One region of the Scandinavium sp. UTDF21-P1B genome, then DNA from elsewhere that is predicted to be linked to it. Evidence: predicted binding sites of a transcription regulator. Region 1 holds the regulator's gene; the other holds the start of a gene.
What was found. Region 1 encodes PurR, which represses purine synthesis genes. Its sites were predicted from a motif close to CANGCAAACGTTTGCNTG; they were not measured.
Positions count from the first base shown of each region.

Region 2: a site for PurR is predicted at 1,784-1,801, ahead of AB1287_RS07350 (amino acid aminotransferase). Genes of this name have one in related genera too.

Region 1 covers NZ_JBFLVD010000010.1:118,604-125,857, reverse strand. Annotated here, with positions in the region: gene AB1287_RS06245 (C40 family peptidase) at 43-843, shown strand; gene sodB (superoxide dismutase [Fe]) at 965-1,546, shown strand; gene AB1287_RS06235 (MFS transporter) at 1,583-2,749, opposite strand; gene AB1287_RS06230 (YnhF family membrane protein) at 2,920-3,009, opposite strand; gene purR (HTH-type transcriptional repressor PurR) at 3,303-4,328, shown strand; gene punR (DNA-binding transcriptional activator PunR) at 4,346-5,257, opposite strand; gene punC (purine nucleoside transporter PunC) at 5,368-6,552, shown strand; gene cfa (cyclopropane fatty acyl phospholipid synthase) at 6,852-7,254, shown strand, end outside.
Region 2 covers NZ_JBFLVD010000011.1:171,944-179,197, reverse strand. Annotated here, with positions in the region: gene AB1287_RS07355 (porin) at 586-1,680, shown strand; gene AB1287_RS07350 (amino acid aminotransferase) at 1,865-3,055, shown strand; gene AB1287_RS07345 (MBL fold metallo-hydrolase) at 3,114-3,761, opposite strand; gene AB1287_RS07340 (YcbK family protein) at 3,777-4,328, opposite strand; gene ldtD (L,D-transpeptidase) at 4,508-6,310, opposite strand; gene mukB (chromosome partition protein MukB) at 6,492-7,254, opposite strand, start outside.

The sequences.
Region 1 (7,254 bases):
ACCCAGGCATGACTGTTTGCCTGCCTAACAGAGGAATGCTCAGTGGCGCGGATAAATAAAATCTCGATCACGCTCTGTGCTTTACTGTTTACATCGTTGTCGATTACGCCTTTGTCTCATGCGTCTGAACAGGCGCGGTCTTCCGCATCCCAGAAATCGCATCAGGCCAAGACGGACCGTAAAAAACGAACCAGCGGCAACAAAAGCAAAACCACTGCGAAAACAAAAACAACCAGCAAAAAGAAAACCACGCTCAAGAGCAAACCTGCTATTTCCGCCAGCAAAAAGACCTCCACGCGCAAAACCCACAGCCCCGCCCTGAAAACCGCTTCGGCAAAAATGGTGCAGAAATGCAGCGTTCGCAAGGGGCATAAAAAGAAATGCGTGACCGAGGAAGTCAAACCGCTGACCATTGCCGATGCGCATAAAGTCCGCGTGCAAAAAGCGCAGAAAACCGCAATGAATAAACTGATGGGCCAGATTGGTAAGCCATACCGTTGGGGTGGTACGTCGCCGCGCACCGGTTTCGACTGCAGCGGTCTGGTCTATTATGCGTATAAAGATTTGGTCAAGTTCCGCATTCCTCGCACCGCGAATGAGATGTATCACCTGCGTGATGCCCGGGCCGTTGAACGTGGTGAACTGGAAAGTGGCGATCTGGTCTTCTTCCGCACTCGTGGTCGCGGCACTGCCGATCATGTTGGCGTGTATGTTGGCGGCGGGAAATTTATTCAGTCTCCACGTACCGGGCGAGATATCCAGATTACCTCCCTCAGTGAAGACTACTGGGCCAACCACTACGTTGGTGCTCGCCGCGTAATGACGCCGAAAACCATTCGTTGATCCCCTGCCCCGTCGTTTCAGCGTCGGGGTAAGTTCCTCTTTAGCCACATCTTTTAATTTGCTACCCTATCCATACTCAATACAGGGTTATTGAGTCTTAAAATAATAGGGAGAATAAGCAATGTCATTCGAATTACCTGCATTACCGTATGCAAAAGACGCTCTCGCGCCGCACATTTCTGCTGAAACGCTGGAATACCATTACGGAAAACACCACCAGACCTACATCACCAACCTCAACAATCTGATCAAAGGCACGGCTTTTGAAGGCAAAACGCTGGAGGATATTGTTCGCACTTCTGAAGCGGGCGTGTTCAACAACGCCGCTCAGGTGTGGAACCACACCTTCTACTGGCACTGCCTGGCACCCAACGCCGGCGGCGAACCTGCAGGCGCTGTCGCTGCGGCCATCAACGAAAGCTTCGGCAGCTTTGCGGATTTCAAAGCGCAGTTTACCGATGCAGCCGTCAAAAACTTCGGTGCAGGCTGGACCTGGCTTGTGAAAAAAGCGGACGGCAAACTGGCTATCGTTTCCACCTCGAACGCAGGCACGCCGCTGACGACGGATGCAAAACCGCTGCTGACCGTAGATGTGTGGGAGCACGCCTATTATATCGACTACCGTAACGCCCGTCCGAACTATCTCGAGCACTTCTGGGCGCTGGTAAACTGGGAATTTGTCGCGAAGAACCTGGCGGCATAATGCCTGGCCCGGCGGTGCCTGCCGCCGGGCATATTATCAGTGGCTGGAATACGCTTCTTCAGGCTGGCGACGGCCGCTGAACAGCACCACCAGCAGCGCCACACCCGCGATAACCGCGCCCATCACTGGCACAAAACTGTAGCCCAGACCACCGGAAATAACCGCTCCGCCAGCAGCCGCGCCCAGCGCATTGCCCAGATTAAATGCCCCGATATTGACCGAGGACGATAGCCCCGGAGCTTCGTGCGCCACGCGCATAACGCGCATTTGTAAAGGTGGAACCACGGCGAACGTCGCAGCACCCCAGACAACCATGCTTATCGCTGCACCGATTTCGTTCTGCGCTACCCACGGAATCGCCACCATCACGGCAATCAGCAGCAGTAAAAAACCTTTCAGCGTGCCGGTCACCGAGCGGTCAGCAAACTTACCACCCAGATAGTTACCGATGGAGAACCCAACGCCAATCAGCACCAGCATTGCCGTAACAAACAGCGGCGACGCTGAGGTAATGTTGTGCAGCACCGGTGCGATATAAGTGTAAAGCGTAAACATCGCGCCAGCGCCCAGAACGGTGGTTAACAGCGCAGATAAAACCTGGGGACGCATCAGCACGGACATTTCCTGCTTCACATTCGGACGTTCACCACCGGTGCCTTTTGGTAATGAGAACCACAGGCTCATCATCGCCACCACGCCCAGACCGGTCGTTGCCAGGAATGACATACGCCAGCCGATGGTTTCACCCAGCCAGGTCGCTGCCGGTACACCGCCGATATTGGCAATCGTCAGCCCCATAAACATGGTTGCCACCGCGCTCGCCTGCTTGTGTTTGGGCACCACGCTCGCGGCCACAACAGATCCCAGACCAAAGAAAGCACCGTGGTTAAGGCTGGTGATGATGCGAGAGAGCAATAATGTGGTGTAGTCCGGTGCAATAGCCGACAGCACGTTGCCGAGCGTAAAAATCGCCATCAGAAAGATAAGCGCATTGCGGCGAGCGCGATGTGACAGCAGCAGAGTCATTAACGGCGCGCCAACCATCACACCGATTGCGTAAGCGCTGATCAGCATGCCTGCTACGGGAATCGAAACATCCACGCCTTTAGCGATAACGGGCAATAGCCCCATGGGCGAGAACTCGGTAGTGCCGATAGCAAATGCGCCGATTGCCAACGCCAGCAGTGGAAAATTGATTTTCATGTTACGACTCCGGTTAACCCTTTCCAGTAAAGGGCACGACAACAGAAGTCAAAAGCATGACATCAATCACAAAAAAACAGAAGTAAACAAAATGGCAAAAGATTTTTGCTAATTTGGTAACAATCAGACGGGGGTGGTGATGGAGGAAGAGGACTCTCCCTCCGGATAAATCAGTGTAACACCGCAGTCAGCCCGGCGGCGACAATGAGTGCCAGAGCGATCACAGTGGTCATCAGAGAGAGCTTCAGGTCGGTACTCATCAATTATTCTCCTTTTTATCCCCACAACAAAAGTGAGCCTGCTCATTTTTGCACACTTCAGGCTGAAAATCTTCCAGGTTTTAGAGCCATAGCGATTTTTCTCTTCCCCTTTGCCTCAGAATCAGACAAAATTCCACGCTAATTTAAAAGCGTACCAGCCATTGACCCCCTCCTGTCGTCCTGTGTCGTATCCCGGCGTACCGCAATTCAAATGAATTGTGTTAAGGGTGTGTAAAGGCAAACGTTTACGTGCCGGTCATCAGGCGTAAGGAAAGGGTCTGGAGTGAGAACGAATGGCAACAATTAAAGATGTAGCGAAGCGCGCAAACGTTTCCACTACAACCGTGTCACATGTTATTAACAAGACGCGTTTTGTCGCAGAAGAAACACGCAACGCCGTGTGGGCGGCAATCAAAGAGCTGCACTACTCCCCAAGTGCCGTAGCGCGCAGCCTGAAGGTCAATCACACCAAAACTATTGGCCTGCTGGCCACCAGCAGTGAAGCGGCTTATTTTGCGGAAATCATTGAAGCCGTTGAAAAAAACTGTTTCGAAAAGGGTTATACCCTGATTCTTGGCAACGCCTGGAACAACCTGGAAAAACAGCGTGCTTATCTCTCTATGATGGCGCAAAAGCGCGTCGATGGCCTGTTGGTGATGTGTTCTGAATATCCGCAGCCGGTACTCGACATGCTGGAAGAGTATCGCCATATTCCGATGGTCGTGATGGACTGGGGTGAAGCCAAAGCCGACTTCACCGACTCGGTGATCGATAACGCTTTCCAGGGCGGCTATCTTGCCGGGCGCTACCTGGTCGAACGCGGCCACCGCGATATCGGCGTGATCCCAGGCCCAATGGAGCGCAACACCGGCGCTGGCCGTCTGGCCGGATTCATGAAAGCCATGGAAGAAGCGCAAATTACCGTGCCGGAAAACTGGATCGTTCAGGGCGACTTTGAACCGGAATCCGGCTACCGCGCCATGCAGCAGATGATTGCGCAACAGCCACGCCCTACCGCGGTCTTCTGTGGCGGTGACATCATGGCGATGGGCGCACTCTGTGCCGCCGATGAACACGGCCTTCGCGTGCCTCAGGATATTTCGGTGATCGGATATGACAACGTGCGCAACGCTCGCTTCTTCACCCCAGCGCTGACCACCATCCATCAGCCAAAGGATTCCCTTGGGGAAGCCGCCTTCGATATGCTGCTGGACCGAATCGTCAACAAGCGCGAAGAGTCACAGTCCATTGAGGTCCACCCACGCCTGATCGAGCGCCGTTCAGTGGCAGACGGCCCGTTCCGCGATTACCGCCGCTAATCTCTGTGCGGAGCCGGTCAATCCGGCTCCTGCAGCCACTCTTTATTTAGCGTTTCGCTGTCCCCAAGATACTCCAGCAGCCAGCTCAGGGCCGGGGACATATCATTTTGCTGCCACGTCAGGCAGCATGCCGCATCCGGGAACGGGTTCTCAAGATCCAATGCCACCCACTCGCCGCTATCGATGTAAGGCCGTGCAAAATGCGTTGGCACCATTCCGGCGCACAGCCCTGCCGAAAGGCACGTTGCAGAAGATTCCCAGTCCGGCACCACGATACGCTTCTGATTATCCAGCAGCCAGGTGATGCGCTTAGGCAAAGAGCGGGAGGTATCCTCGCGCACCAGAGAAGGCCAGTTGCGCAACACCTCGTCGCTCAGCGGTCCCGGCATTTGAGCCAGAGGATGTTGATTCGACACCACGCAGCTCCAGCTCAGCATGCCCATATCGCGAAACGCATAGCGTCCACCGACCGGAATCGCCTGCGTTGCCCCGATCGCCAGCTCAACTCGCCCGTCCGACAGTGCATCCCAGACGCCGTTGAACACTTCCTGGAAAACGCACAGCTCCACGTCCTGGAAATGACGGTAGAAATCGACAATCAGCTGCCGGGTACGCTCCGGGCGCACGATGTTATCCACGGCAATGGCCAGATTGCCACGCCATCCGTTAGCGATCTGTTGGCACTGCTGACGGGTGATCTGCATTTTTTTGATAACAGACCGCCCTTCCTTCAAAAACCAGACGCCAGCGGGGGTGAGCTCCACGTCGCGATGACGTCGTTCAAACAGCGGCACTGCCAGCCATTCTTCGAGCTGACGCACGGTGTAGCTTACCGCTGAAGGCACGCGGTGCAGCTCCTGCGCTGCCGCGCTAAAGCTTCCGTTGCGGGCGACCGCATCCACCACTTCAAGGGAATATTCAGACCACATTTTCTGCCTGCAAAAATTTTGAATTCACCAGACAAATATTAGCGTTTCACAAGCGAAGTTGCACTCCCTACACTCAGCAGCCTGGTACACCTGCAATGAGAAAGAGAAAGATGATGCAACCTGGGAAAGGATTTTTATGCTGGCTGGGGGGCTTAAGCGTGCTCGGTTTTTTGGCAACCGACATGTATCTGCCCGCTTTTGCCGCGATTCAGAATGATTTACAAACCCCTGCAGCCGCCGTTAGCGCAAGCCTGAGTCTGTTCCTGGCCGGTTTTGCTTTCGCTCAGTTGCTGTGGGGGCCGCTTTCCGATCGCTACGGACGGAAACCCGTGCTGCTAATCGGCCTTGCCATCTTCGCTGTCGGCTGTATCGGCATGCTGTGGGTACGCGATGCCACGCTGCTGCTGGTGCTGCGCTTTGTGCAGGCCGTTGGCGTATGCGCCGCAGCCGTTACCTGGCAGGCAATGGTCACCGATTATTACCCAGCCCAGCGTACCAACCGAATTTTCGCCACCATCATGCCGCTGGTGGGGCTTTCTCCGGCGCTGGCGCCGCTGCTGGGCAGTTGGATCCTGCATCACTTCGAATGGCAGGCCATCTTCGCGACGCTGTTCGGGATTACGCTCCTGCTGATGATCCCGGCCCTGCGCCTGAAAAAACCGGCCCGGGAATTCCATCAAGAAGAAAAGCCGCTGACCTTTATGGCCCTGCTGCGCTCGCAGGATTATCGCGGTAACGTACTCATTTATGCCGCCTGCTCCGCCAGCTTCTTCGCCTGGCTTACCGGATCACCGTTCATTCTGAATGCAATGGGCTACGGCCCGACGGTGATCGGCCTGAGCTACGTTCCACAGACTATCGCTTTCCTGGTAGGTGGTTATGGCTGTCGCGCGGCGCTACAAAAATGGCAAGGTCAGCAGATGCTTCCGTGGTTGCTGATGGCCTTTGCCCTGAGCGTCGCTGGCACCTTTGCCGTCGGTCTCACCGCTGGCAGCTCGCTGACCGCCTTGCTCATCCCCTTCTGCCTTATGGCGATGGCGAACGGCGCAATCTATCCGATTGTCGTGGCGCAGGCGTTGCGTCCGTTCCCGCAGGCGACTGGTCGCGCGGCAGCGCTGCAAAATACGCTGCAGCTGGGGCTGTGCTTCCTCGCAAGCCTGGTGGTCTCGACACTGATTGCCACTCCGCTGTTGACCACGACCAGCGTAATGCTTGCGACGGTCGTACTGGCGGCCCTAGGCTACCGGATGCAGGCCACGGCGAATGACAAAGTGGCCGAAGAATCTCACGCATAATGACGTTAGCAATTATGTAATAATTCGGTCATTAGTTTGCTAACATTTTTTATTGAACCTGACATTTTTGCGGCCTATACTGAGACCGGTATTACATAAATACGATAAAAATTAGCGATTAACGAGGGAACGGATTTCCCTCCATTCACCACGGAAGGCCTTTCGGCAAGGGATATCTCCCTTCCTCTGTTCTACGTCGGATAGCAGACTCACGGAACTTTCGTGAGAGTTCTCACATAACCCAAAAAGCGTCTACGCTGTTTTAAGGTTCTGATCACAAGCCGCGTGATGGAGAAGCTATGAGTTCATCGTGTATAGAAGAAGTAAGCGTACCCAATGATGACTGGTCCCGTATCGTCAGCGAACTGCTGAGCCGGGCGGGCATCAGGATCAATGGTTCCGCACCCGCAGACATCCGGGTCAATAATCCCCTGTTCTTTAAACGCGTGCTGCAGGAAGGGTCACTGGGATTAGGCGAAAGCTATATGGATGGCTGGTGGGAATGCGAACGGCTGGATGTGTTTTTCCATCAGGTGTTACGCGCCGGGCTCGAAAGCCAGCTCCCCCACCATTTAAAAGACACACTCCGCATCGCAGGCGCCCGCCTGCTCAATCTGCAAAGTAAGAAGCGCGCCTGGATAGTCGGTAAAGAGCATTACGATTTAGGCAATGATTTATTCAGCCGCATGCTCGACCCTTTTA
Region 2 (7,254 bases), on a different contig from region 1:
AGCCAGCACCTGTGCTGGCTTTTTTTGGCCTGTGTCAGGTTTTGTTAACAAATTTCTACAAAGTTAAAGGTCAACCGCATATCTTAACCAAAATGTTACACCCCATGTCCTGTAATAATTCCGCACATATTTCCCGCATTACTCCAGTGGCGCTTAAGTAAAACACATTCACTTAGCACACGAAGTAACCATCAGCAACGCGCACGAAAAGCTAACTTTGCGTCATAAGAAAAAGTGAGATGAGAAGCATTCTTAGATAAGAAAAGCCCTTATTAAAAATTAAAATAAGCATTTCATATAGATAGATAACGGTTCGATGATTAATTCAGCGGTCGACGAGGAAATTTGAGGTGGTTCACAAAGTTCCCTGTTTTACACAATTTATTACATATTATTTCTTTTTGTTACTCAGTTACGACCTTTGTAGCACTTTCCGGCTAGCGAAACGGTGTCATGAATGGAAATATGCCTGTCAGACACAGAAAGACACCAAACTCTCATCAATAGTTCCGTAAATTTTTATTGACGGAATTCATTGGCGGCAGTGGCGAGTGTCAATAAAAAAACCAATGAGGGTAATAAATAATGATGAAGCGCAATATTCTGGCAGTGGTGATCCCTGCCCTGCTGGTAGCTGGTGCGGCAAACGCAGCAGAAATCTATAACAAAAGCGGTAACAAGCTGGACTTCTACGGCAAAGTTAACGGCGAGCATGATTTCGTTACTTCTGGTGACAATACCAGCAGCACCGATGGCACTTATGCTCAGATCGGTTTCAAAGGCGAAACTCAGATCAACGACCAACTGACCGGTTACGGCCAGTGGGAATACCGTGCGATGGCGAACACCCCAGAAGGTTCTCAGGCGAACAAAAACCGTCTGGCCTTTGCAGGTCTGAAAATCGCTGACGCGGGTGCTATCGACTACGGTCGTAACTACGGCATCGTTTACGATGTGGGTTCTTACACCGATATGGCACCATCCTTCTCCGGTATGACCTGGGCGGGTAACCACGTTGACAACTTCATGACCAGCCGTAGCACCGGTCTGCTGACCTACCGTAACAACGACTTCTTCGGTCTGGTTGACGGTCTGCACTTCGGCGTACAGTACCAGGGTAAAAACGAGCGTAGCGATGTAACAGCTGCTAACGGTGACGGCGTAGGCTACTCCCTGGGTTACGACTTCGGTGAAGGCTTCGGCGTAGTCGGTTCTTACAGCAATGCTAACCGTACTATCGCCCAGAAACAGGATGGTAACGGTGACCACGCTCAGGCATGGGGTCTGGGTGCGAAATATGACGCGAACAACATCTACCTGGCAGCAACCTACGCTGAAACACTGAACACCACTCTGGACAATGAAGGCAACTTCGCCAACAAAACCCAAAACTTCGAAGTGGTTGCACAGTATCAGTTCGACTTCGGCCTGCGTCCAGCTATCTCTTACGTTCAGACTAAAGGTAAAGACCTGCCAGCCTCTGGCACCTTCGGTGGTGGCGATGCAGACCTGGCTAAATTCATCCAGGTTGGCGGTACTTACTACTTCAACAAAAACTTCAACGTGTGGGCTGACTACTACATCAACCTGCTCGACAAAGACAGCGACTACGTACAGTCTGTTGGCGGCATCAACGGCAATGACGACATGGCGGCAGTCGGTGTGACTTACCAGTTCTAATCAGTACGCCACTTTGTTATATGCTTGAAAAACAGGGCTTCGGCCCTGTTTTTTCATGTCTGCCAGTCAAAAATGGTGACTTTCGAAAAGCCCTTCGCTTTTTAGTGCAAACGGTTGGCTTTTCGTAAATCTCCCGTTAACCTGATAGCGGATTTCCCTTCCGTAACCACAATGGAACCTCGTCATGTTTGAGAACATTACAGCTGCCCCAGCCGACCCCATTTTGGGTCTTGCCGATCTGTTTCGTGCTGATGACCGTCCGGGTAAAATCAACCTCGGAATTGGTGTTTACAAAGATGAAACCGGAAAGACCCCGGTTCTGACCAGCGTAAAAAAAGCGGAGCTTTATCTGCTGGAAAATGAAACCACCAAAAACTACCTCGGCATTGATGGCATTCCGGAATTTGGCCGCTGCACTCAGGAGCTGCTGTTCGGAAAAGGCAACGTAATTGTTACCGACAAACGTGCACGTACCGCCCAAACCCCTGGTGGCACAGGCGCATTGCGCGTAGCGGCGGATTTCCTTGCTAAAAACACTGCCGTAAAACGCGTGTGGGTCAGCAACCCAAGCTGGCCGAATCACAAAAGCGTGTTCAACTCGGCGGGTCTCGAGGTTCGTGAATACACCTATTACAATACCGAGCAACACGCACTGGATTTCAACGGCTTGCTGGCAAGCCTCAACGAAGCGCAGGCGGGCGATGTGGTATTGTTCCATGGCTGCTGCCATAACCCGACCGGGATCGATCCGACGCTGGAGCAGTGGGGGCAGCTGGCAAAACTGTCCGTCGAAAAGGGCTGGCTGCCGCTGTTTGACTTCGCCTACCAAGGCTTTGCCCGCGGACTGGAAGAAGATGCTGAAGGCCTGCGCGCTTTCGCTGTCGTCCACAAAGAGCTGCTGGTTGCCAGCTCCTTCTCGAAAAACTTCGGCCTCTATAACGAACGTGTAGGTGCCTGTACGCTGGTATGCGCTGATGCAGAAACCGCCGATCGCGCCTTCAGCCAGATGAAAGCCGCCATTCGCGCCAACTACTCGAACCCACCGGCTCACGGCGCGGCGGTCGTAGCAACTATTCTCAGCAATGATGCACTGCGCGCTATCTGGGAACAGGAGTTGACCGACATGCGTCAGCGCATCCAGCGTATGCGCCTGCTGTTTGTAAACACGCTGGCTGAGAAAGGTGCGGATCGCGATTTCAGCTTTATCACCAAACAGAACGGCATGTTCTCGTTCAGCGGCCTGACCAAAGAGCAGGTTCTTCGCCTGCGTGAAGAGTTCGGCGTATACGCCGTTGCTTCCGGGCGTATCAACGTTGCCGGAATGACGCCGGATAACATGGCGCCGCTGTGTGAAGCCATCGTCGCTGTGCTGTAACCCAGCCAATAAAAAAGGCCGCTTTGCGGCCTTTTTTATTTATGCTTGGGTCAGCTATTTACCAGACCGGCATCTCATCCTGCAGGAAAGGGTTATGTAAACGCTCATAGCCAAGCGTCGACATTGGGCCGTGGCCCGGAATAAAGCTCACCTCATCCCCCAGCGGCAACAATTTACGTTTTATCGAATCGATAAGCTGCCCATGATCGCCACGCGGGAAGTCACTTCGCCCTACCCCACCTTTGAAAATGACATCGCCTGAAATCAGCAGCTGCGAAGCCGCGTCATAAAAAACAATGTGGCCCGGCGTGTGGCCCGGGCAGTGTAGCACCTGCAGGCTGACGTTGCCGACGCTCACCGAATCACCTTCATTCAGCCAGCGATCTGGCGTTAATGGCTGACAATCTTCGAGGCCAAACATCCGGCTTTGCGCCGGCAGCCCCTGGAGCCAGAACTCATCTTCTTTTTCCGGCCCGATAACCGGCACACCGTAGTGCTGTGCCAGTTCTGCTGCGGCGCCCACATGATCCAGATGACCGTGGGTCAGCAGAATCTGCATCAACGTGACGCCTGTGGCAGCTACTTCCTCTTTAATACGCTCAGCATCGCCGCCAGGATCAACCAAAGCGGCAAGTTTTGTCTGCTCGCACCAGATGAGCGAGCAGTTTTGCGCGAAAGCCGTTACCGGAATAATACGATAGTTCATGATGCTCCTGTTTCGTTACCAGGTCCTGACTGGCCCGGTATCAATATGCACAAAGTTGCTACGTGGGTAGTATCCTACACCACCGGCGCGCATAGATAACGCAGCTTTGCGAATATTGCTTAACGAAACGCCTTCAATATGAAAATCCATCGCCTGGCCTTTAGTGTGATAGCTGTGTTTCGCCACACCGCGGCTACGAGCGCGCAGTTCATCATTGGTATCTAACGAACGATAGCCGGAAATAAGCTGCACGGGCTTGTTGGTCCCCAACAGTCCCTGAAGACGGTAAAGATGGTCAAACAATGCTGGATCGATGGATTTTATTTTATTCGCGCGAAAATCACGGAAAAAATGGTTCAGTCTTGCTAATTCATCCTGAATATAGCCTCTGCCATCGAAAAACTCCGCTTTGAGCGACTCACCGGTGTGCAGGTTATTGAGCGTCAAAATACGCGGACGAGGTGTCGAGAGGGTGGCAAACGCAGGCGTCGGCAGAATGGCCGCTGCGCCCAGCGCAACACCACCCCACGCCAGCAGTTTGCGGCGATTAGCGTCAAATTTGTCCATGATAATCAGGTCTACAAGTCAGTGGTCGTTATTTATGCACTTCTGGCGCACGAAGGGCACCTTAACCGCCGAAAGACGTGACGTCAAGGCTCCCTAACCCCAGTCAATCCGGGCCCTGTAGCAATTTGGGCCCATCACAACTCCTTCTTACGGCACCTGGATTATCTGAACGTCTTCATTTATCTGATTAATTTTTCCGCTTTTGGCAAAATTTGTGCGCCAGATCGCGCGGTGAGATCGTAATTGTAAATATCTGTACGATATTGCGCCTTTCCGTCTGCCCCAACAAACGCTGTCAGATAATAGAGATTCACCGGAATACTCTGGCGGATGTTCACGTAGCGAGTATCTCCCTGCTTTAACGCATCAGAGATGCGCGTGTCATTCCAGCCTGCATCCTGCAACAGCATGTTAGCCAGCTCCGAGGCCTTATTGACGCGCACGCACCCTGAACTCAACGCTCTTGTGTCTTTCTGGAACAGATTGTGGTTCGGCGTATCGTGCAGATAAATGGCATCGGAACTCGGCATATTGAACTTGTACCGACCTAAGGAGTTTCGCGCACCCGGCGCCTGCTGGAAGCGGAACGGCAGGTTTGAGGCAGTGATCGTTGACCAGTCGACGTGATAAGGATTAATGGATTCCTTGCTGTTCCAGCCGCGCATCATTGTGTAGCCGTGCTGCTCCAGATAGCCGGGGTCATTCTGAACCTTCGGCAGAATATCCTTGCGCGCAAGCGTCGGCGGCACGTTCCACGGCGGATTGACCACCACGTTATTGAGCGCGCTGCTCATCATCGGCGTTTTGCGATCCGGACGCCCGACGATGACGCGGGAATCCAGCACCTGATTACCATCAAGGTAATAGACCAATGAGTAGGCAGGAATATTTACCATGATCCCGGTCGACAATTTACCTGGCAGAAGGCGCAAACGCTGAATGTTAAGCGCCAGAACGCCCGCTCGCTGTGCCGGGCTGACGTTCAGCCAGTCGCGAGTTGACTGACCTATGACGCCATCCGCGCCCAGGCCTTGCCATGTCTGGAAGCGCTTCACCGCCTCTACCAGCTGTCTGTCGTAAACGGCGGGGGCGGCACTGTTGGCTTTAGATTTCTTTGCAGGCTGGGCAGACGGGCTGACCACGTCGCCCGGCAGCGCGATATTGGGTGTGGAATCCATCATGCCAGTACGCTGCAGGATCTCGCGCAGTGCCGGAATATCTTTGCTCCACTGGCCTGGTGAAAGTTTGGTGGTGCTGGTGAGCTGCGGCCAGGGACGCGAATCCGTCAGCTGCGCCAGCAATGCCTGATGCATCGCAGCATATTGCGGGTGTTGCGGAGCAAGACTTGCAACAAACTGCGTCAGCGCGCCGTTGTCCAGCGCCAGCTGCCACTGGCTGATGACCGACAGCGGGGGCGTGGCAAGCGTATAAGGCTTATCGCTGTACAGCCAGCGGTTGCCCTGCATCGGAATGTTACTGATGAAATGGAGATAGCCCATCATCGCATCGGAAAGCACCGCATCACGCGCCATACCGGTGACGGCCGGGTCGGTGAGCAGTTCAACCCACCGCGTAAACTGAGGCTGGAAGCCAGCAATAGCCACTTCGGCAAGCTGCTGCTGAAACGCCTGAACGGCTTCGCGGTTCTCCCACATCGGCTTCATCGCTCTGGCGGCATAAAGCGCCGAGAGCTGATTCATGTAAACCGGCGTGTAGTTTGCTGGCAGGAGCGATTGAATATCTGCCCGGCTTTTGGCTGCGGCCCCTTCCGGCAACGGCTGGAGGCCAGTCATCATCGCCACGGCGGGTGCCTGGCTATCGACCTGAACCAGCACCTGTGAAGCATCGCCGGGCATAGCAGAACCGTCCGTCGGCACGAGTTCAGGCTCGTCAGCCTGCACGCTAAACAGTGGAGCAAAAGCCAGCGCCAGGCATAAACTTAGCGCTGACAACCGACGACCATTTGATTTTCCCAGTGACATCCCTTGCCCCCTGTCTCTTATTACTGCCCACACCAACCGGGGCTTACTCTCAGTATATGAAGACAAAAATACTTTTGCCTGACCAAATGTAAAGAAGATTAAAGATAATACTCCCTCACATGACAAAAAGTGATAACAAAAAGGGCGACATCACTGCCGCCCTTGCTTAACACTTTTACTGCTACGAAGCATCCGCCGTGCCTGGTAGCGTCTCAGGCAGCTGAGCCGCAAAGCCACGCAGCCCGACCACATGCACGTGTTCGGTGTTGTGGAAGACCTTACGTACCAGCTTATAGGTAGTGCCTTTTTCCGGACTGATATTTTCCGGGGCCGCAATGATAAGCTGCATTTCCAGACGGTCGCACAGCTCAAACAGCGTGGCAATGGAGCGGGCATCCAGACGTGCCGCTTCATCGAGGAACAGCAGGCGGCAAGGCGAAATATCTTTGCCACGCAGACGACGGGATTCCTCTTCCCAGCTCTGCACAACCATCACCAGAATCGACATCCCGGTACCGATCGCTTCCCCGGTAGAAAGCGCGCCGGATTCCGCACGCAGCCAGCCATCGGAACCACGGTTAACTTCGACATCCATTTCAAGGTAGTTACGGTAGTCCAGCAGCTCTTCACCGATGGTCTGTGGCGTACGCTGCCCCATATCGATCTGCGGATTCAGACGCTGATAGAGCTTCGCCAGCGCTTCCGAGAAGGTCAGGCGGTTGCTGTTAAACAGGTCCTGATGCTGCTCATGCTGTTCGGAAAGCACTTCCAGAAGCTGAGAGTGGGTTTCCCGGACGTTCACGTTCAGGCGCACGCTGTTTACCTGGCCAAAGGAGACACTCTGCAGGCCCTGGTTGAGCATGCGGATACGGTTCTGTTCGCGCTGGATCGTCTTGCGAATGATGTTCGCCACGCTGCGGGAGCTGATTGCCAGCTTCTGCTCA